One region of the Geobacillus sp. E263 genome, then DNA from elsewhere that is predicted to be linked to it. Evidence: a T-box and tRNA genes for the amino acid it is inferred to sense, from the RefSeq annotation. Region 1 holds a T-box; the other holds one or more tRNA genes.
The links. The T-box of region 1 lies ahead of leuS (leucine--tRNA ligase). A T-box ahead of a tRNA ligase gene usually reads a tRNA of that ligase, here a tRNA-Leu.
Positions count from the first base shown of each region.

Region 2: it has a tRNA-Leu gene. The T-box ahead of leuS (leucine--tRNA ligase) is inferred to sense a tRNA for this amino acid. The anticodon was not compared.

Region 1 is NZ_CP041632.1:678,642-690,159, forward strand. It holds gene FNL97_RS03495 (alpha/beta hydrolase) at 1-21, shown strand, start outside; gene tbcS (tetraprenyl-beta-curcumene synthase) at 51-1,130, shown strand; gene mnmM (tRNA 5-(aminomethyl)-2-thiouridylate-methyltransferase MnmM) at 1,160-1,735, opposite strand; gene mnmL (tRNA modification radical SAM protein MnmL/YtqA) at 1,732-2,694, opposite strand; gene FNL97_RS03515 (YtzC family protein) at 2,850-3,113, shown strand; gene FNL97_RS03520 (glycogen biosynthesis protein GlgD) at 3,129-3,296, shown strand; gene FNL97_RS03525 (MDR family MFS transporter) at 3,396-4,595, shown strand; gene FNL97_RS03530 (DUF2087 domain-containing protein) at 4,703-5,287, shown strand; T-box leader at 5,380-5,612, shown strand; gene leuS (leucine--tRNA ligase) at 5,685-8,102, shown strand; gene FNL97_RS03540 (rhodanese-like domain-containing protein) at 8,156-8,473, shown strand; gene FNL97_RS03545 (sporulation protein Cse60) at 8,728-8,907, shown strand; gene FNL97_RS03550 (BaiN/RdsA family NAD(P)/FAD-dependent oxidoreductase) at 8,917-10,191, opposite strand; gene FNL97_RS03555 (putative polysaccharide biosynthesis protein) at 10,316-11,518, shown strand, end outside.
Region 2 is NZ_CP041632.1:3,382,495-3,394,012, forward strand. It holds rRNA gene FNL97_RS17335 (23S ribosomal RNA) at 1-74, opposite strand, end outside; rRNA gene FNL97_RS17340 (16S ribosomal RNA) at 707-2,264, opposite strand; tRNA gene FNL97_RS17345 (tRNA-Ala) at 2,623-2,695, opposite strand; tRNA gene FNL97_RS17350 (tRNA-Pro) at 2,708-2,781, opposite strand; tRNA gene FNL97_RS17355 (tRNA-Arg) at 2,785-2,861, opposite strand; tRNA gene FNL97_RS17360 (tRNA-Leu) at 2,865-2,950, opposite strand; tRNA gene FNL97_RS17365 (tRNA-Gly) at 2,957-3,031, opposite strand; tRNA gene FNL97_RS17370 (tRNA-Leu) at 3,055-3,139, opposite strand; tRNA gene FNL97_RS17375 (tRNA-Lys) at 3,150-3,222, opposite strand; tRNA gene FNL97_RS17380 (tRNA-Val) at 3,404-3,479, opposite strand; rRNA gene rrf (5S ribosomal RNA) at 3,489-3,605, opposite strand; rRNA gene FNL97_RS17390 (23S ribosomal RNA) at 3,845-6,780, opposite strand; rRNA gene FNL97_RS17395 (16S ribosomal RNA) at 7,679-9,234, opposite strand; gene lysS (lysine--tRNA ligase) at 9,764-11,248, opposite strand; gene dusB (tRNA dihydrouridine synthase DusB) at 11,338-11,518, opposite strand, start outside.

The DNA of each region.
Region 1 (11,518 bases):
CAATGCCGACTATATCGCTAGACAATGTAAACATATCTGAGGTGAGCCTGTTGAAAATCCCGACACATCCGATCACTCTTATGAAAAAAGTCTATCGCGACGTCTTTCCGGTAGTGCATCGCGAATTAGCCTATTGGAAACAAAGAGCACAAAATATTCCAGACCCGGAACTTCGAAAACAAGCGTTGGCAAGTATTGAAACAAAAACGTTTCACTGTGAAGGAGGCTCCATTTTATCGTTATTAGCAGGAGAGAAAATGGAAGAGTGTATTCGTTTTATTGTCGCTTATCAAACGATCAGCGATTATCTTGATAATTTATGTGATCGAAGCACTTCATTAGATCCGCATGATTTTCGAGCCCTTCATGAATCGATGCCTGACGCGTTATCGATTGATGCCGAAGTTTCGAATTATTACCGCCATCGTCAAGAACAAGATGACGGTGGCTATTTGCATGACCTTGTACGAACATGTCAAAGTGTTTTAAAGAAAGTGACACATTACGATAAAATTGTTCCGTTTTTGCATGAATTAGCTGGATATTATTGTGATTTACAAGTACATAAACATGTGCATGTAGACGAGCGAGTACCGCGTCTTGAGAAATGGTTTAAACAATATAAAGATCAGCTTCCACCAATGGAATGGTATGAGTTTTCTGCTTGTTCCGGTTCTACGCTGGGCATTTTTTGCTTAGTTGCCTATGCGTTTACCGAAACATTTCATGAGGAAATGGCAAAACAAATACGCGACGGTTATTTTCCTTATATTCAAGGGCTGCATATTTTGCTTGATTATTTTATTGACCAAGAAGAAGATCGTCTAGGAGGAGATTTGAATTTTTGTTTTTACTATCCAAATCAATCTGTTTTGTTAGAGCGGCTTTGCCATTTTATTGAAGAGGCGGACCGCCATGTGAATCAATTGCCGCATGGGGAGTTTCATCGTCTCATTCATCGAGGACTTCTTGGTTTATATTTATCGGATGAAAAAGTAAAGAAACAAAAAGAACTCCGCCGCCTTGCGAAAAAGCTTGTTCGATCAGGCGGGATGATTGCTTGGTTTTTCTATTGGAATGGAAAAGCATATCGGTTATGGCAAAAAAAGTTCTCTGTAATAGCAAAATGAAGGAGGCTGTCCTGATTAGAAGGGCAGCCTCATGATCGTTTTTCGATCGCGATAATAAAAGGGGGATTGTTTATTTGGTTGATGAATTCATATTTTAATACGTGGGCTCGCTTTTGGTCTATCGTCTTCACGTAGTTAAGAAGCTCGTCACGTTCGATGATGCCTTCCGGATGGCCATGATAGACGACGAGAACGATAAGCCCTTCTTTCGCCATAATTTGTAGCAATTGCTCAATGGCGCGGATCGTTGAATCAGGTTTTGTTACAATTCGTTTATCGCCGCCCGGCAAGTAGCCGAGATTAAACATTGCTCCGGTGATGCGGCCATGATAAATAGAGGGAATTTTTTCGATCAGTTGATCGTGGCTTGCTTGAAATAACGTTACTCGGTTTAGCACGTTATGTTCTTGGAGGCGGGCGGATGTTGCCGCAATCGCCTCTTTTTGAATATCGAAGCCAAATACGCGGCCGGATTCTCCAACGCGCTGTGCTAAATAAAGCGTATCATGTCCGTTTCCGACCGTAGCGTCGACGGCGATATCCCCTTCGTTCACAGCGAGGTCCATCAATGTTCGTGTAAAAGGGAGAATTTTCGCTAATTTCATTGTTTGACCACTTCTTTTTTGTAATACTTTCCTTGATAGCTATCGCGGCGTTCGAGTTCCGCATCAATCGCGTTTAACACTTCCCATTTATTTACACTCCACATTGGACCGATCATTAAGTCGATTGGACCGTCCCCTGTAATTCGGTGCACAATCATTTCTGGAGGCAAAATTTCCAGCTGATCACAGACAAGGTTTACGTATTCTTCAAATGACAAAAATTTGACTAGCCCTTTTTCATATTGCTTTACCATCGGTGTTCCCTTCAATAAATGGAGCAAATGAATTTTAATTCCTTGAATGTCCATGCTTGCCACTGTTTTCGCTGTTTCCATCATCATGTCGTAATCCTCAAGCGGAAGCCCGTTAATAATATGTGCACAAACGCGAATGCCATGTTTGCGGAGTTTTTCGACCCCTTTTACAAAACATTCAAAATCATGGGCACGGTTAATAAGCATGGCTGTCTGTTCATGAACGGTTTGCAAGCCCAGTTCGACCCATAAATATGTGCGCTCGTTCAGTTCGGCTAAATACTCTACCACATCATCAGGGAGACAATCTGGACGAGTCGCAATCGACAATCCTACAACCCCGTCCAAGTTTAAGACGGTTTCGTATTTTTCCCGCAGTACGTCTACGGGAGCGTGTGTATTCGTGAATGCCTGAAAATAAGCTAAATATTTTCCGTCTTTCCATTTTTTATGCATTTTTTCTTTAATTTTATTAAATTGGGTAACAAGATCATCGGCGCGATTGCCGGCAAAGTCGCCAGAACCTGCCGCGCTGCAAAACGTACATCCGCCGTAAGCAACTGTCCCATCGCGATTCGGACAATCAAAACCGCCATCAAGAGCGACTTTAAATACTTTATAGCCAAACGTTTGTCGTAAATGATAATTCCATGTATGGTAACGTTTATGATCGTTTGTATATGGAAATGGGTTGGGCTGTTTCAAAACAGCTTCCTCCTTTTTGAAAATAATATCATTTTAGCATTGTAACATGATTAGCGGGAAAAATCGATGATTACCAATCATTAACGTGATATTCGCAAAATGAAATGTGCACATTAAAAGATGAAACAAACGATTATACGCTTGGAGGGAACATAATGGCAACGCGGCAATCGGTCGATGAATTTTTGCAGCATTGCGAAGATGTCATTCGCTATGCAAAAGAGCAATATACAGAGGCGCAAAAGCAAGAGCATTATAATGACCTTGAATATACACAAGCACAGCAAATGTTAGAGAGCGCAATCAATGATTTGGCGCATTTAGCGCTTAGCTGTAATGCGCAACAGCGCGAGCAGCTGCATCGGATGCGTTTGCAGCTTCAGCAATTGCAAAACGAAATGATTTTGCTTAATCATTAAGGAAGGGTGGGCGCTGTGAAAAAACGTTCTAAACAGAACAATCCTGAACAAAAAACGAGAAATGGCCTTAACAACAATGATATCGAACTTGGAAAAGATTTTGATCCAGTGAAACAAGCGAAAAAAGCATATGAACAAACAGGCGGGCAGCCGCAAAAATCAAAGCAGCACGTCGAAGAGTAAAAAAGCTTGTCGACAAAGTCGACAAGCTTTTTTATTGCCTTTTTTCATCCATCTACATACAATTTACTTTGTTACTCAAATATTGAAGGAGGATTACATATGCCCCGTGCGCTTTGGATATTAATGATCGGCATGGCCATCAACGTGACAGGGGCTTCTTTTTTATGGCCGATGAACACGATTTACGTTCATGAACAGTTAGGAAAATCGCTTTCTGTCGCTGGAATGGTGCTTATGCTCAATTCCGGAGCAAGCGTGGTTGGAAACTTAGCCGGAGGGCTATTGTTTGATAAAATTGGCGGTTTTAAGTCGATGATGATCGGAATTGTCGCGACGATGTCCGCGCTTGTCGGCCTTGTTTTCTTTCATGGCTGGCCGCATTATGCCATCTTTTTAACGATCATCGGGATGGGAAGCGGGATTGTATTTCCAGTAGCGGCTGCGTATGCGGGAGCAATTTGGCCAGAGGGCGGAAGACGGGCATTTAACGGGCTTTACGTTGCACAAAACATTGGTGTGGCGATCGGTTCAGCGCTTGGCGGGGTCGTCGCGTCATATTCGTTTACGCTCATTTTTGCCGCTAATTTGTTGCTGTACGTTATGTTTTTCTTGTTGATTGCGTTTGGATTGCGTCATGTTCAGGTTGCAAAATCAATCAAGGCTTCAGCAAAACCGGCGGAAGCTATCAACATGGAAAGCCGTGCAAACTGGTATGCGCTCGTGACGCTTTGTACCGGTTATTTTTTATGTTGGATTAGCTATGTGCAATGGGCAACGACAATTGCTGCATATACGCAAGAGCTCCACATTACGCTGAAACAATATAGCCTTCTTTGGACGATTAATGGTGCGCTTATTGTATTCGCGCAACCTTTCTTGTCAGCAGTTGTGCAACGATGGATGCGGCATGTAAAACGGCAAATGCTTGTTGGATTTGCTATTTTTGTCGTTTCTTTTTCTCTTTTGCTTCAAGCGAATTCGTTTTTTGAATTTGCGCTGGCAATGGTTGTATTAACGATTGCGGAAATGCTTGTATGGCCGGCTATTCCAACGGTGGCGAGCGAACTCGCGCCACAAGGAAAAGAAGGATTTTATCAAGGATTTGTCAACAGCACGGCAACGGCAGGGAGAATGATCGGACCTGTGCTAGGCGGCTTTATCGCTGATTACGCTGGCATGAAACCACTGTTTGCCGCGCTTGTTTTCTTTTGCGCGCTTTCGCTTGTCACGACGTTCTTTTATGATCGGAACTTGCCAAAGAAGCAAAACAAGGGGAAACAAACGCTTACAGTAGGGTAGACATGTTCTCTGCTTCATTTTTTATCTGAAAAAATATGGAGGTTGACAACAAACATCTAATTTGATACAAATCTAATTAGATAATCATCAAATATAGGGGTGTAGTCATGCAGCTTCATCGTTTAGTAACATTTTTTAAGACGATTGGTGACCCAACGCGTCTTCGTATTATAAAACTGCTTTCGCAAGGACCGCTGCACGGTCAAGCAATTGCTGGGAAGCTTGGATTGACCCCGGCAACGATTACCCACCATCTGAAAAAACTTCGCGACACGAACGTTGTTTATGAACGTCGCGATGGAAACATCATTTATTTTTATTTACAGCCGTCTGTAGTAAAGCATTACGCGTGCGCATTGCTTGATTTGGCTGAACAAAACGAGGTGAAAAAAGAGATGAAAGAGAAAGCTGCAGAGCGTCAAAAAGTCATCGAAAACTTTTTTACAAGCGATGGTCGTTTAAAAAATATTCCAGCGCAAAGAAAGAAAAAGCTGATTGTGCTTGAGCATATGCTAAAAGGGCTTCAGCCGGGAAAACAGTATACAGAAAAAGAAATCAATGAGTACATTAAAAAGTTCCATGAGGATTACGCAACCATTCGCCGCGAATTTATCATGAATAACTATATGTATCGTGAAAACGGCATATATGAACTGAATCCGCGGGAAATGTGGCATAGAATAGATGAATAACACAAGCAACGCGCGGATATTGACAATCTCTATTTTCCCTACTTGCAATAAAACGACAAATTTTTTAAAATATTATACACGAACAATATCGGTAAATAACGGTGAAAAGGAGTAGTAGTGAACAAAACGGACTGCAGAGAGTTGACGGCTGGTGCGAGTCAACCGAAGTTTGTTCACGAACTCGCCTTGGAGTTGCGAACATGAGCGGCTGTGTGGTTGCCTCGTAATGTTCGCCGTGAATCTGCGTTAACGATATTGAGTGAGCATGCGCCGATGCATGCTAAGAAGGGTGGTACCGCGGGAATTTTCACCTCTCGTCCCTTTTGGGATGGGGGGTTTTTTCATACGTATTTTCGTTAACAATGATGGATATGAAAAAAGAATAGGAGGAAAGACAATGAGCTTTAATCATCGGGAAATCGAAAAAAAATGGCAAGAATACTGGGAAAAAAATAAAACGTTTAAAACGGTCGATGACGATGACAAACCGAAATTTTATGTGCTAGATATGTTCCCGTATCCTTCGGGAGCTGGGCTTCACGTCGGACATCCGGAAGGCTACACAGCAACGGATATTTTAGCACGGATGAAACGAATGCAAGGATATAATGTGCTTCACCCGATGGGGTGGGACGCTTTCGGGCTGCCTGCGGAGCAATACGCCCTTGATACAGGAAATGACCCTGCGGAATTTACGGAGAAAAACATTAATACATTCCGCCGCCAAATTAAATCATTAGGATTTTCGTACGATTGGGACCGGGAAATTAATACGACCGATCCGAATTACTATAAATGGACGCAATGGATTTTCTTAAAGCTATATGAAAAAGGATTAGCTTATATGGATGAAGTTCCGGTCAACTGGTGCCCGGCGCTGGGAACGGTACTGGCAAATGAAGAAGTGATTGATGGTAAAAGCGAACGCGGCGGCCATCCAGTCATCCGCAAACCGATGAAACAGTGGCTGCTTCGCATTACAGCGTATGCGGATCGCCTTTTGGAAGACTTAGAAGAGTTAGATTGGCCGGAAAGCGTTAAAGAAATGCAGCGAAACTGGATTGGGCGCTCAGAAGGTGCAGAAATTCGTTTTGAAGTCGATGGCCACGATGAAACGTTCACTGTCTTTACAACTCGCCCAGATACGCTATTTGGCGCAACATATACCGTGTTAGCGCCTGAACATCCTCTTGTCGAAAAAATTACAACTCCGGAACAAAAAGCGGCAGTAGAGGCATATTTAGATACAATTAAAAGCAAAAGCGACCTTGAGCGTACGGATTTGGCGAAAGAAAAAACAGGAGTATTCACCGGTGCATACGCGATTCATCCGGTCACTGGCGAGAAGCTGCCAATTTGGATTGCTGATTATGTGTTAATGAGCTACGGTACGGGCGCGATTATGGCCGTGCCAGCGCACGATGAGCGCGACTATGAATTTGCGAAAAAATTTAATTTGCCAATCAAAGAAGTCGTCGCCGGCGGCGATATTACAAAAGAAGCGTATACGGGCGACGGAGAACATATTAACTCCGATTTCTTAAATGGTCTTAACAAAGAAGAAGCCATTAAGAAGATGATTGAATGGCTAGAAGCCAATGGAAAAGGACAAAAGAAAGTTACATACCGCCTTCGCGACTGGCTGTTCAGCCGTCAGCGCTACTGGGGCGAACCGATTCCGATCATCCACTGGGAAGACGGTACAATGACACCGGTGCCGGAAGAAGAGCTCCCGTTAAAGCTTCCAAAAACAGATAAAATTAAACCAACGGGTACAGGAGAATCACCGCTTGCGAACATCGAAGAATGGGTGAATGTCGTCGATCCGAAAACCGGCAAAAAAGGGCGCCGTGAAACGAATACGATGCCGCAATGGGCAGGAAGCTGCTGGTATTATTTGCGCTATATTGACCCGCATAACGATAAACAGCTTGCAGATCCGGAAAAATTGAAAAAATGGCTTCCGGTTGACGTTTACATCGGCGGGGCGGAGCATGCTGTACTCCACTTATTGTACGCACGTTTCTGGCATAAATTTTTATACGATATTGGCGTTGTACCGACAAAAGAGCCGTTTAGAAAACTATTTAACCAAGGAATGATTCTTGGGGAAAACAATGAAAAAATGAGTAAATCAAGAGGAAATGTCGTCAACCCGGACGATATTATCGAAAGCCACGGCGCTGATACGCTGCGGTTATACGAGATGTTTATGGGACCGCTCGAAGCGTCGATCGCCTGGTCGACAAAAGGGCTGGACGGAGCGCGCCGCTTCTTGGACCGCGTCTGGCGCTTGTTTGTCGGTGAAAATGGCAATTTGAATCCGAAAATTGTTGACAACCCAGAAACAGATACACTTGAGCGCGTATATCATCAAACGGTAAAAAAAGTAACGGAAGATTATGAAGCGCTTCGTTTTAATACAGCGATTTCGCAATTGATGGTGTTCATTAATGAAGCATATAAAGCACCGGTATTGCCGAAAGAATACATGGAAGGATTTGTGAAGCTATTATCGCCAGTTTGCCCGCATATCGGGGAAGAATTATGGGAAAAACTCGGCCATAACAATACGATCGCGTACGAACCATGGCCAACATATGATGAGTCAAAATTAGTCGAAGAGGAAGTTGAAATTGTTGTTCAAGTAAATGGAAAAGTGCGAGCTAAATTACGGGTGCCTGCGGATATATCGAAAGAGAAGCTCGAACAGCTTGCGATGGAAGATGAGAAAATTAAAGAGCATATTGCAGGAAAAACGGTGCGTAAAGTGATTACCGTACCAGGAAAATTAATCAATATCGTGGCAAACTAATAAAAAATGCCCCTCTTTTTACGAGGGGCAAATGATTGAAGGGAGATTCGAGGATGGAAGAAATTAAAGAAATTACCGCGGCAGAAGTAAAAGAAAAACTCGAACGCGGTGAAAAGCTAAATTTAGTCGATGTGCGCGAAGATGAGGAAGTGGCGCTCGGCATGATCCCTGGCGCCAAACATATCAAAATGGGGGAAATTCCAAGCCGGCTCGATGAATTCAATAAAGAGGAAGAGTATATTTTCGTCTGCCGTTCCGGCCGGCGCAGCGAAAACGTTTGCCGCTATTTGCAGGAGCTAGGCTACCATGTCCGCAATATGGTGGATGGGATGCTGGCATGGGAAGGAGATACCGTTCCGAAAAAATATTAAAGGTCATTGATTATTTGTGAAGATATAAAAAAAGCGTTTGGCTATTTGGTCTGGAAATAGCTGAACGCTTTTTTCTTTAATTGTTTACGTGAAATATAACGATATAACAAATCTTAATGCGGCAGAATGTATGAAAGGTTAGGGAGAGTTCTTTCGCTGATATTCTATTTTTAGGAAAGTGAAGGAATTTCTCTTTGTAAATGGAATGAGTAAATGAGGGGAAACCATAATGGGGGAGGAAGGGAAATAAAAAAATGTATAAAGTAAAATTATTTGATGAAGAGCATGAAAAAGATTTAGAACGCGCGGTGAATGCGTTTTTGGCAGGATTAAAAGAAGGGCAGCTGATGGATGTGAAATATAATGTTGCGATGATGGAATCCGAAGGAGAGCAAATTTATTGCTTTTCGGCAATGGTTATTTATCGGACCTAACGCCATCCGTTAGGTCCGTAAAGAGATTGCGTGGTTGGCTGCGTTCACTCCGGCAAGCCTTCCAGTGACAAGGGCTGCTGTGATGTTATATCCTCCTGTATAACCATGAATATCTAAAATTTCTCCGCAAAAATAAAGTCCCTCCATCAATTTCGAAGCCATTTTTTTCGGGTGAATTTCTTTGACGGAAACACCTCCGCCGGTGACGAATGCTTTTTCTAGCGGCAACGTGCCGTGAACGTGAAACGTAAATTGTTTACAATGATGAACGAACGTTTGAATTTTTTCGTGTGAGAGCATTCCAGCCGGTGTTTGCGGATCGATATGGCTTTGTTCGAGTAAAAATAATATATATCGCTCCGGTAGCAAGCCTTTCAACACGTTTTTGATCGCTTTTTTAGGCTCTTCCTTGCATAGATGGGTAATGTGCTGAAACAGCTCTTCCTTATTTTGATCAGGAAGTGCGTCAATGCTCATCATAACCGCGTCTTTGCCATGCTTTTTCAGCTCTTTTACGACAAATTGGCTGCAGCGAAGGGCGGCGGGACCGGAAATGCCGAAATGGGTAAACAGCATGTCCATTCGATGGGTAATGATCGGTTTTCCGTTTGGTTTCAGGACGCTTAAAGCGACATCGCGCAATGACAATCCTTGCAGTGTCCGCTCTTGAATAAACGGTTCGTTTGATGTAATCGGAACTTCAGTTGGAAAAAGTTCGGTGATCGTATGTCCTGCCTTTTCCGCCCAAGCATAGCCATCGCCGGTGGAACCTGTTTGCGGAACCGATTTGCCGCCAACGGCGACAACAACTGCTTTTGCGCCAATAAATTCGCCTGTTTTTAGCGTTACGCCGATCGTTTTTCCATGCTCGTATTCGACGTCGGCAACCGGTGTGTTGAGCCGAATGTCTACATGCAGCCGTTTTAATTCGTTTACTAACGCTTGTACAACAGATTGCGCGTTATCGGTCACCGGAAACATGCGGCCATGATCCTCTTCTTTTAACTGTACGCCTAACCGTTCGAAAAAGCGGATAATATCTTCATTATTAAATTCAGAAAAAGCGCTGTATAAAAACCGTCCATTTCCTGGAATATGTTTAATAATTTCCTCCACTGGAAGGCGGTTTGTTACATTGCATCGCCCACCGCCGGAAATGGCAAGCTTCCGCCCGAGCTTGTTCCCTTTTTCAATAAGAAGCACTTTTGCGCCCTGTTCCGCAGCGCCAATTGCCGCCATTAATCCCGATAGCCCTCCCCCAATAACAACAACTTCATATGTCATCTTCTTCACTATCCTTTCCTTCTGGATTATAATGGAGCGGGGGAAATTTTCTCGACCTGACCAAAAATATGATAAAATAACATAGTTATTATTTTCAATGTGATCAAATTAGGGAAGGGATGGTATGTCTACCTCAAAATTATTGCGCGGGACGTTTATTCTGACAGCTGGTGTTATGATTTCCCGGATTCTCGGTTTAATTTATGTCATTCCTTTTTATCATCTTGTAGGGGAAGAAGGCGGTGCGCTTTACGGATATGGATATGTGCCGTACCAAATTTTTCTCAGCCTTGCTACAGCAGGACTGCCACTGGCGGTTTCCAAGTTTGTGTCCAAATATAACGCTTTAGAAGAGTATCGTGTCGGTTATGTGCTATTTCGATCGGGATTACGATTAATGATCGTTACCGGCATCGTTTCTTGTGTTGTTTTATATACCATTGCCCCATGGATTGCTCCGTTTGTGATTGATGAACGTGCGAACGTCAATTCTACTGATGACGTCGTAACTGTTATTCGCGCGGTAAGTTTTGCGCTTATTATCGTTCCTGTCATGAGCTTAATCCGCGGTTTTTTCCAAGGCCATGAATCGATGGGGCCGACAGCGCTATCACAAGTAGTTGAACAAATCGTCCGCATCACCTTTTTGTTAATCGGTTGTTACGTTGTGTTGCGCGTATTTGAAGGTTCTCTCGTTACGGCAGTCAGTGTGGCAACGTTTGCTGCATTTGTCGGCGCACTCGGTGGGCTCGCTATTCTTATTTGGTATTGGTGGAAACGAAAGAAGTATCTGGATGATTTATTAGAGAGAGATCGTGGACAAGTCACGCTTTCCTTGAAAGAAATGTACAAAGAATTGTTTCTGTATGCAGCGCCGTTCGTTTTTGTTGGGCTGGCGATGCCGCTTTACCAGTTAATTGATCAGTTTACCTTTAACCATGCGATGGCGAACATAGGGCTTGGGAAAATTTCTGAGCATGCTTATTCTATTTTTAATATATGGGCGCAGAAACTTGTCATTATTCCGGTAACGCTCGCGACATCGTTTAGTTTGACGCTGATTCCAACGATTACAAAGGCGTATGTAGAAAAAGACCGGAAATCATTGCGAAAATATTTAAACCAAACGTTTCAAGTCGTCATGTTTTTAACATTGCCTGCCGTTGTCGGCATGGCACTTCTTGCAGAACCAGTTTATGCCGCGTTTTATAGCTATGATCCGCTTGGAGAGCAAGTGTTGCGCTGGTATGCGCCAACCGCCATTTTGTTCGCATTGTTTTCCGTGACAGCGGCGATGCTGCAAGGCATTAATCAACAACGTTTTTCG
Region 2 (11,518 bases), 770 kb from region 1:
GTTTCGGCGTTTGCTCCGTCCTTCATCGGCTCCTAGTGCCAAGGCATCCACCGTGCGCCCTTTCTAACTTAACCATGCGAAAACAGCTTCACGCTTGCCGCCTTCGCTTCTCGGCTTCTTCCACTGTCTAGCTTCGGCGCCTAGCTCTCTTGTGCCAAATAACCTTCCCCCTCGAAGTGCAAGCACTTCTGCAGGTGAAGAACATTTGGCTTCGAGAGCTAATCGCGGCGCCTCCGCTTTTCTTTTCGGTTATCTAGTTTTCAAGGAACGAAGCTACTACTTTGAGTTCGCTTCTCTGCAGCTTTGTGCCGAGGAACCTAACTCCCTCGAACCTGCTTGTAGACGCAGGCACAAGACTGCTTCTGACACAAAGCCTCTGTTTTGAAAGAACATTAAACATGTTCCCTCAAAACTGAACAAGGCTACTGCCTTGAATCTGCTTCTCTGCTGCCTTGCGTTGAGGAATCCAACTTCCCCGAATCTGCTAGAAGACGCAGACGCAAAGCAATTGAAGGAGTGAAATGCTCCCTCAAAACTGAACAAGGCTACTGCCTTGCATCTGCTTCTCTGCTGCCTTGTGTCGAGGAATCCTGCTTCCTCGAATTCACTAGCAGACGCAGACACAAAACGTTTGAAGGAATGGGTAATGTTCCTTCAAAACTGAACAAAACTCCGCGCCCACTATATTCACGTTTATCATCCTTAGAAAGGAGGTGATCCAGCCGCACCTTCCGGTACGGCTACCTTGTTACGACTTCACCCCAATCACTTGCCCCACCTTCGGCGGCTGGCTCCCTTACGGGTTACCTCACCGACTTCGGGTGTTGCAAGCTCTCGTGGTGTGACGGGCGGTGTGTACAAGGCCCGGGAACGTATTCACCGCGGCATGCTGATCCGCGATTACTAGCGATTCCGGCTTCATGCAGGCGAGTTGCAGCCTGCAATCCGAACTGAGAGCGGCTTTTTGGGATTCGCTCCCCCTCGCGGGTTCGCAGCCCTTTGTACCGCCCATTGTAGCACGTGTGTAGCCCAGGTCATAAGGGGCATGATGATTTGACGTCATCCCCACCTTCCTCCGACTTTTAGCCGGCAGTCCCCCTAGAGTGCCCAACTGAATGCTGGCAACTAGGGGCGAGGGTTGCGCTCGTTGCGGGACTTAACCCAACATCTCACGACACGAGCTGACGACAACCATGCACCACCTGTCACCCTGTCCTCCCGAAAGGGAGGAACGCCCTGTCTCCAGGGTTGTCAGGGGATGTCAAGACCTGGTAAGGTTCTTCGCGTTGCTTCGAATTAAACCACATGCTCCACCGCTTGTGCGGGCCCCCGTCAATTCCTTTGAGTTTCAGCCTTGCGGCCGTACTCCCCAGGCGGAGTGCTTAACGCGTTAGCTACAGCACTAAAGGGAAAACCCCTCTAACACTTAGCACTCATCGTTTACGGCGTGGACTACCAGGGTATCTAATCCTGTTTGCTCCCCACGCTTTCGCGCCTCAGCGTCAGTTACAGACCAGAGAGCCGCCTTCGCCACTGGTGTTCCTCCACATCTCTACGCATTTCACCGCTACACGTGGAATTCCGCTCTCCTCTTCTGCACTCAAGTCCCCCAGTTTCCAATGACCCTCCACGGTTGAGCCGTGGGCTTTCACATCAGACTTAAGGGACCGCCTGCGCGCGCTTTACGCCCAATAATTCCGGACAACGCTCGCCCCCTACGTATTACCGCGGCTGCTGGCACGTAGTTAGCCGGGGCTTTCTCGTTAGGTACCGTCACCGTACCGCCCTATTCGAACGGTACTTCTTCTTCCCTAACAACAGAGCTTTACGATCCGAAGACCTTCTTCGCTCACGCGGCGTCGCTCCGTCAGACTTTCGTCCATTGCGGAAGATTCCCTACTGCTGCCTCCCGTAGGAGTCTGGGCCGTGTCTCAGTCCCAGTGTGGCCGGTCACCCTCTCAGGCCGGCTACGCATCGTCGCCTTGGTGAGCCGTTACCTCACCAACTAGCTAATGCGCCGCGGGCCCATCCGTAAGTGGTAGCAAAAGCCACCTTTCAACCAAAGACCATGCGGTCTTTGGTGTTATCCGGTATTAGCCCCGGTTTCCCGGAGTTATCCCGGTCTTACGGGCAGGTTACCCACGTGTTACTCACCCGTCCGCCGCTAACCGAACAGAAGCAAGCTTCCGTTCGGTCCGCTCGACTTGCATGTATTAGGCACGCCGCCAGCGTTCGTCCTGAGCCAGGATCAAACTCTCCAAAAAGAAAGTTGATTGGCTTATTTAATTCGCCACTGACACCGAAGGTGTCAAGTCGCCTTCGCTTTTCTTATTGTCCAGCTTCAGCGCCTAGCTCTCTTGTGCCAAATAACCTTCCCCCTCGAAGTGCAAGCACTTCAGCGGGTGAAGAACATTTGGCTTCGAGAGCTGATCGCGGCGCTTCAGCATTTCTTATTGTCCAGCTTCGGCTCCTAGCCCCTCGGGCCGCTTCGGTCTCGCTGTGGCGGCAACAGCCTCCTCGCGAGCCCTCCAGCGCCTGCCGGGGCTAATCAGTCGCCTTCGCTTTTCGTTGTGGACGCTTCGTTTTGTTCAGTTTTCAAAGAACATTAAATTTTTAAATAAGTGGAGCCTATCGGGATCGAACCGATGACCTCCTGCGTGCAAAGCAGGCGCTCTCCCAGCTGAGCTAAGGCCCCATATTTTCTAAATCGGGAAGACAGGATTCGAACCTGCGACCCCATGGTCCCAAACCATGTGCTCTACCAAGCTGAGCTACTTCCCGTAATGGCGCGCTCGAGAGGATTCGAACCCCTAACCTTCTGATCCGTAGTCAGATGCTCTATCCAATTGAGCTACGAGCGCATATGCCGAGGGCCGGACTCGAACCGGCACGGTAGTTACCTACCCCAGGATTTTAAGTCCTGTGCGTCTGCCAATTCCGCCACCCCGGCGATTAATGGAGCGGAAGACGGGACTCGAACCCGCGACCCCCACCTTGGCAAGGTGGTGTTCTACCACTGAACTACTTCCGCATCTTCAATATAGAGTTATAGAGTGCGGGTGAAGGGACTTGAACCCCCACGCCCGTAAAGGGCACTAGACCCTGAATCTAGCGCGTCTGCCAATTCCGCCACACCCGCGATCAAAGAGTGAGCCATGGAGGATTCGAACCTCCGACCCTCTGATTAAAAGTCAGATGCTCTACCTACTGAGCTAATGGCTCATGTAATAAATGAAAACACTCCTTGTTTTTTTGTTGTCCCTTCCTCTTCTAGCTAATTCAATGATGCTGAATGCGTCGGGACAACTCGGAGCATATTCATGGAAGCTTAGGCTCGTTGCTCCCCTACTGAGCTAACGGCTCATCATTTAAGAAAAACCATTTATTCTGTTGTAATAAGTAATGGTGGAGGATGACGGGTTCGAACCGCCGACCCCTTGCTTGTAAGGCAAGTGCTCTCCCAGCTGAGCTAATCCTCCGTATAAACTGCCTAGCGACGACCTACTCTTGCAGGGGCGCTGGCCCCAACTACCATCGGCGCTGGAGAGCTTAACTTCCGTGTTCGGGATGGGAACGGGTGTTTCCTCTCCGCTATTGTCACTAGGCAATTATCTCAATTGGAAATTTATTATTATATTCCAATCATCACGTTTGTCAAGAGGGATTTCGTTCCCTCAAAACTAGATAACCGTCCGTTTGGAAGAAGCCGTCTTGCATAGGCGGCCTATGCTTTTCCGTTGTCTAGCTCCTAGCGCCAAATAACCTTCTCCCTTGAGGTGCAAGCACCTCTACGGGCGAAGAACATTTTCCTTTTGGCGCTAAGCGCGGCACCTCCACTTTTCGCTTGGTTAAGTCCTCGATCGATTAGTATCCGTCAGCTCCACGTGTCGCCACGCTTCCACCTCGGACCTATCGACCTCGTCATCTTCGAGGGATCTTACTCGCTTGACGCGATGGGAAATCTCATCTTGAGGGGGGCTTCACGCTTAGATGCTTTCAGCGCTTATCCCTTCCGCACATAGCTACCCAGCGGTGCCCCTGGCGGGACAACTGGTACACCAGCGGTGCGTCCATCCCGGTCCTCTCGTACTAAGGACAGCTCCTCTCAAATTTCCTGCGCCCGCGACGGATAGGGACCGAACTGTCTCACGACGTTCTGAACCCAGCTCGCGTACCGCTTTAATGGGCGAACAGCCCAACCCTTGGGACCGACTACAGCCCCAGGATGCGATGAGCCGACATCGAGGTGCCAAACCTCCCCGTCGATGTGGACTCTTGGGGGAGATCAGCCTGTTATCCCCGGGGTAGCTTTTATCCGTTGAGCGATGGCCCTTCCATACGGAACCACCGGATCACTAAGCCCGACTTTCGTCCCTGCTCGACCTGTCCGTCTCGCAGTCAAGCTCCCTTGTGCCTTTGCACTCTACGAATGATTTCCAACCATTCTGAGGGAACCTTTGGGCGCCTCCGTTACCTTTTGGGAGGCGACCGCCCCAGTCAAACTGCCCACCTGACACTGTCTCCCACCCCGGTAAGGGGTGCGGGTTAGAATTTCAATACCGCCAGGGTGGTATCCCACCGGCGCCTCCACCGAAGCTGGCGCTCCGGCTTCTCAGGCTCCCACCTATCCTGTACAAGCGATACCAAAATTCCATATCAGGCTGCAGTAAAGCTCCACGGGGTCTTTCCGTCCTGTCGCGGGTAACCTGCATCTTCACAGGTAGTATGATTTCACCGGGTCTCTCGTTGAGACAGTGCCCAAGTCGTTACACCTTTCGTGCGGGTCGGAACTTACCCGACAAGGAATTTCGCTACCTTAGGACCGTTATAGTTACGGCCGCCGTTTACTGGGGCTTCGGTTCGCACCTTCAGCCTTGCGGCTTAAGCGCTCCCCTTAACCTTCCAGCACCGGGCAGGTGTCAGCCCCTATACTTCGCCTTTCGGCTTCGCAGAGACCTGTGTTTTTGATAAACAGTCGCTTGGGCCTTTTCACTGCGGCTCTCTCGGGCTCATCACCCAAGAGAGCACCCCTTCTCCCGAAGTTACGGGGTCATTTTGCCGAGTTCCTTAACGAGAGTTCTCCCGCGCACCTTAGGATTCTCTCCTCGCCTACCTGTGTCGGTTTGCGGTACGGGCACCTCTCACCTCGCTAGAGGCTTTTCTTGGCAGTGTAGGATCGGGGACTTCGGGACCGATGGTCCCTTCGCCATCACGGCTCAGCCTTTGCGCCAGACGGATTTGCCTATCTGGCAGCCTAACCGCTTGGACAGGCTATTCCAGCAGCCTGCTCGCCCTACCTTCCTGCGTCCCCCCATTGCTCAAACGGTGAGGAGGTGGTACAGGAATCTCAACCTGTTGCCCATCACCTACGCCTTTCGGCCTCGGCTTAGGTCCCGACTAACCCTGAGCGGACGAACCTTCCTCAGGAAACCTTAGGCTTTCGGTGCAGAGGATTCTCACCTCTGTTTTCGCTACTCACACCGGCATTCTCACTTCTAAGCGCTCCACGAGTCCTTCCGGTCCCGCTTCGGCGCGCTTAGAACGCTCCCCTACCGATGACGGGCGGTCATCCCACAGCTTCGGTGGCACGTTTAGCCCCGGTACATTTTCGGCGCAGAGTCACTCGACCAGTGAGCTATTACGCACTCTTTAAATGATGGCTGCTTCTAAGCCAACATCCTGGTTGTCTGGGCAACTCCACATCCTTTTCCACTTAACGTGCACTTTGGGACCTTAGCTGGTGGTCTGGGCTGTTTCCCTCTCGACCACGGATCTTATCACTCGTAGTCTGACTCCCAAGGATAAGTCGTTGGCATTCGGAGTTTGACTGAGTTCGGTAACCCGATGAGGGCCCCTAGCTCAATCAGTGCTCTACCTCCAAGACTCTTCCCTTGAGGCTAGCCCTAAAGCTATTTCGGGGAGAACCAGCTATCTCCAGGTTCGATTGGCATTTCACCCCTACCCACACCTCATCCCCGCACTTTTCAACGTGCGTGGGTTCGGGCCTCCAGTAGGTGTTACCCTACCTTCACCCTGGACATGGGTAGATCACCTGGTTTCGGGTCTACGACGACGTACTAAACGCCCTATTCAGACTCGCTTTCGCTGCGGCTCCGTCTCTTCGACTTAACCTCGCACGTCATCGTAACTCGCCGGTTCATTCTACAAAAGGCACGCCATCACCCATGAACGGGCTCTGACTACTTGTAGGCACACGGTTTCAGGTTCTCTTTCACTCCCCTTCCGGGGTGCTTTTCACCTTTCCCTCACGGTACTGGTTCACTATCGGTCACTAGGGAGTATTTAGCCTTGGGAGATGGTCCTCCCTGCTTCCGACGGGATTCCCCGTGTCCCGCCGTACTCAGGATCCACTCGGGAGGGAACGAAGTTTCGACTACAGGGCTGTCACCTTCTCTGGCGGGCCTTTCCAGACCGCTTCGTCTACCCCGTTCCTTTGTAACTCCCATCATGAGTGGTCCTACAACCCCAAGAGGCAAGCCTCTTGGTTTGGGCTGTTCCCGTTTCGCTCGCCGCTACTCAGGGAATCGCGGTTGCTTTCTTCTCCTCCGGGTACTTAGATGTTTCAGTTCCCCGGGTGTGCCCTCCATACCCTATGGATTCAGGTATGGATACTGCCCCATTACGGGCAGTAGGTTTCCCCATTCGGACATCTCCGGATCAACGCTTGCTTACAGCTCCCCGAAGCGTTTCGGCGTTTGCCCCGTCCTTCATCGGCTCCTAGTGCCAAGGCATCCACCGTGCGCCCTTTCTAACTTAACCATGCGAAAACAGCTTCACGCTTGCCGCCTTCGCTTCTCGGCTTCTTCCACTGTCTAGCTTCGGCGCCTAGCCCCTCACGGTCGCTTCGGTCCTGCCGTGGCGGCAATAGCCTCCTCGCAGACCCTCCAGAGCCTATCGGGGCTAATCGCGGCGCCTCCGCTTTTCTTTTCGGTTATCTAGTTTTCAAGGAACCAACTCATTTCCTGCATCTGCTCATAGACGCAGGCGCAAGGCAACTACTTGAGTATGCTTCCTTGCAGCCTTGTGTCGAGGAATCCTGCTTCCTCGAATTCACTAGCAGACGCAGACACAAAACGACTGAAGGAGTGAAATACTCCCTCAAAACTGAACAAGGCTACTGCCTTGAATCAACTTCTCTGCTGCCTTGCGCCGAGGAATCCAGCTTCCTTGAATCCGCTGGTAGACGCAGGCGCAAAACGGATTGATTGAAGAGAACATAAACATGTTCCCTCAAAACTGAACAAGGCTACTGCCTTGAATCTGCTTCTCTGCTGCCTTGCGTCGAGGAATCCAACTTCCCCGAATCTGCTAGAAGACGCAGACGCAAAGCAATTGAAGGAGTGAAATGCTCCCTCAAAACTGAACAAGGCTACTGCCTTGAATCAACTTCTCTGCTGCCTTGCGCCGAGGAATCTAGCTTCTCTGAATCCACTCGTAGACGCAGACGCAAAACGGATTGATTGAAGAGAACATAAACATGTTCCCTCAAAACTGAACAAAACGTAAGCGTCCTTCGCTTTTCGTACTGTCTAGCTCCAGCGCCTAGCTCTCTTGTGCCAAATAACCTTCCCCCTCGAAGTGCAAGCACTTCAACGGGTGAAGAACATTTGGCTTCGAGAGCTGATCGCGGCGCTTCCGCTTTTCGTATCATCCTTAGAAAGGAGGTGATCCAGCCGCACCTTCCGGTACGGCTACCTTGTTACGACTTCACCCCAATCACTTGCCCCACCTTCGGCGGCTGGCTCCCTTACGGGTTACCTCACCGACTTCGGGTGTTGCAAGCTCTCGTGGTGTGACGGGCGGTGTGTACAAGGCCCGGGAACGTATTCACCGCGGCATGCTGATCCGCGATTACTAGCGATTCCGGCTTCATGCAGGCGAGTTGCAGCCTGCAATCCGAACTGAGAGCGGCTTTTTGGGATTCGCTCCCCCTCGCGGGTTCGCAGCCCTTTGTACCGCCCATTGTAGCACGTGTGTAGCCCAGGTCATAAGGGGCATGATGATTTGACGTCATCCCCACCTTCCTCCGACTTTTAGCCGGCAGTCCCCCTAGAGTGCCCAACTGAATGCTGGCAACTAGGGGCGAGGGTTGCGCTCGTTGCGGGACTTAACCCAACATCTCACGACACGAGCTGACGACAACCATGCACCACCTGTCACCCTGTCCCCCCGAAGGGGGAACGCCCTGTCTCCAGGGTTGTCAGGGGATGTCAAGACCTGGTAAGGTTCTTCGCGTTGCTTCGAATTAAACCACATGCTCCACCGCTTGTGCGGGCCCCCGTCAATTCCTTTGAGTTTCAGCCTTGCGGCCGTACTCCCCAGGCGGAGTGCTTAACGCGTTAGCTACAGCACTAAAGGGAAAACCCCTCTAACACTTAGCACTCATCGTTTACGGCGTGGACTACCAGGGTATCTAATCCTGTTTGCTCCCCACGCTTTCGCGCCTCAGCGTCAGTTACAGACCAGAGAGCCGCCTTCGCCACTGGTGTTCCTCCACATCTCTACGCATTTCACCGCTACACGTGGAATTCCGCTCTCCTCTTCTGCACTCAAGTCCCCCAGTTTCCAATGACCCTCCACGGTTGAGCCGTGGGCTTTCACATCAGACTTAAGGGACCGCCTGCGCGCGCTTTACGCCCAATAATTCCGGACAACGCTCGCCCCCTACGTATTACCGCGGCTGCTGGCACGTAGTTAGCCGGGGCTTTCTCGTTAGGTACCGTCACCGTACCGCCCTATTCGAACGGTACTTCTTCTTCCCTAACAACAGAGCTTTACGATCCGAAGACCTTCTTCGCTCACGCGGCGTCGCTCCGTCAGACTTTCGTCCATTGCGGAAGATTCCCTACTGCTGCCTCCCGTAGGAGTCTGGGCCGTGTCTCAGTCCCAGTGTGGCCGGTCACCCTCTCAGGCCGGCTACGCATCGTCGCCTTGGTGAGCCGTTACCTCACCAACTAGCTAATGCGCCGCGGGCCCATCCGTAAGTGGTAGCAAAAGCCACCTTTCAACCAAAGACCATGCGGTCTTCGGTGTTATCCGGTATTAGCCCCGGTTTCCCGGAGTTATCCCGGTCTTACGGGCAGGTTACCCACGTGTTACTCACCCGTCCGCCGCTAACCGAACAGAAGCAAGCTTCCGTTCGGCCCGCTCGACTTGCATGTATTAGGCACGCCGCCAGCGTTCGTCCTGAGCCAGGATCAAACTCTCCAAAAAGAAAGTTGATTGGCTTATTTAATTCGTCACTGACACCGAAGGTGTCAAGCGCTTCAGCTTTTCACATTGTCCAGCTTCAGCGCCTAGCTCTCTCGTGCCAAATAACCTTCCCCCTCGAAGTGCAAGCACTTCAGCGGGTGAAGAACATTTGGCTTCGAGAGCTGATCGCGGCGCTTCAGCATTTCTTATTGTCCAGCTTCGGCTCGCAGCGCCTTGTGGAAAATAACCTTCCTCCGTCGACATGCAAGCATGTCTCATCGGAAGAACATTTTCCCTTCGGCGCTAGGCGCTCGCCTTCGCTTTTCTATGTGGACGCTTCGTTTTGTTCAGTTTTCAAGGAACATTTCTTTTTTAAAGCGACCTTATCAATATACCACTTTAAAATCCCATTGTCAATGACTTTTTGTTCTATTTTTTGTTTTTTAAAAGCGACGTCTTTTAATATATCAATTACGTATATAAAAGTCAACTACTTTTTTAAAAATCTTATGTCCCCTATGATTCTTTTGATCATAGGGGACATGATATCTTATTTATTACGCATTTGCGGGAATAACAATACGTCACGAATAGACGGTGAATTTGTTAATAGCATAACAAGTCGATCAACGCCAATACCTAAACCGCCTGTTGGTGGCATTCCATATTCAAGCGCTTCAATGAAGTCCTCGTCCATCTCGTGCGCTTCGTCATTTCCTTGCTCTCGCTCTTTCAGCTGTGCCTCAAAGCGCTCACGTTGGTCAATCGGATCATTTAACTCAGTAAATGCATTCGCGTGTTCACGACCAACGATAAACAATTCAAAGCGATCTGTGAAGCGCGGATCGTCTGGATTTTTCTTCGCTAACGGCGAGATTTCTACCGGGTGTCCGTAAATAAACGTCGGTTGAATGAGCTTGTCCTCTACTTTTTGCTCAAAAAACTCATTAACAATATGACCAAACGTCATGTGCGGCGCTATTTCAACACCATGCTCTTTTGCCAATTCTCTAGCCTCTTCATCGCTCATTTGTTTCCAAAAATCGACACCTACGTATTCCTTAATCGCATCTACCATATGAAGTCGTTTCCACTCAGGAGTTAAATCAACCGTATGCTCTCCATATTGGATTTTTGTCGTTCCTAATACCTCTTGCGCGATATGAGCAATTAAATTTTCTGTCAATTTCATAATATCGCGGAAATCTGCATATGCTTCATATAGCTCAAGCATCGTAAATTCCGGATTATGTCGAGTAGAAATCCCTTCATTACGGAACACGCGCCCAATTTCATATACCTTTTCTAATCCGCCGACAATTAAACGTTTCAAATGAAGCTCGATCGCAATCCGCATATATAATGGCATATCCAACGCATTATGGTGAGTGATAAATGGACGAGCTGCTGCTCCTCCGGCAATGGAATGCATCATCGGTGTTTCTACTTCTAAATAGCCGTGGCTGTCCAAGTAGCGGCGCATCGCTTGAATAATTCGGCTGCGAGTGATAAACGTATTTTTGCTCTCCGGATTCATAATTAAATCTAAGTACCGTTGACGATAGCGTTGTTCAACATCTTTTAGTCCATGGTATTTCTCTGGAAGTGGACGCAATGCTTTCGTTAAAAACTCATAAGAAGATACTTTAATGGACAGCTCTCCTACTTTTGTTTTAAATACTGTTCCATAAACACCGATAATATCTCCTAAGTCAGAAGTTTTGAAAAGCTCGTATTGCTCCTCACCAACTGTATCTTCACGAACGTAAATTTGAATTTGCCCCGTAACATCTTGAATATGGGCAAATCCAGCTTTCCCTTTGCCGCGTTTTGTCATAATACGTCCAGCGACGGAAACTTTTATTTGTTTCTCTTCCAGCTCTTCTTTTGATAAACCTCCATATAAATCAAATAACTCTTTTGCTTTATGTGTGCGCTCAAACCGTTTTCCAAACGGATCAATTCCCATTTCTCTCAATTTATTTAATTTTTCCCTACGGACTAGTAATTGATCGTTTAATTCTTCATGACTCATATGGCCTTCACTCCATTTAAAAAAGTTTTTATGAAAAATACTGCCAGCAACGGCTGGCAGTGAATAACCGCAATCTTTTATTGATCCATTTACACAGCCTGTGCATTCGCCTGTTCTTTGCTTTCTACTTCTTCGGCAAAGTTAAGTAAAAGGGTGGCAAGCTGTTCACGAGTGTCACATTCATTAATGGCATTGCGAATTTTTGCGTTACCGCGCACCCCTTTTAAATACCATGCCGCATGTTTCCGCATTTCTTTTACTGCAATATGC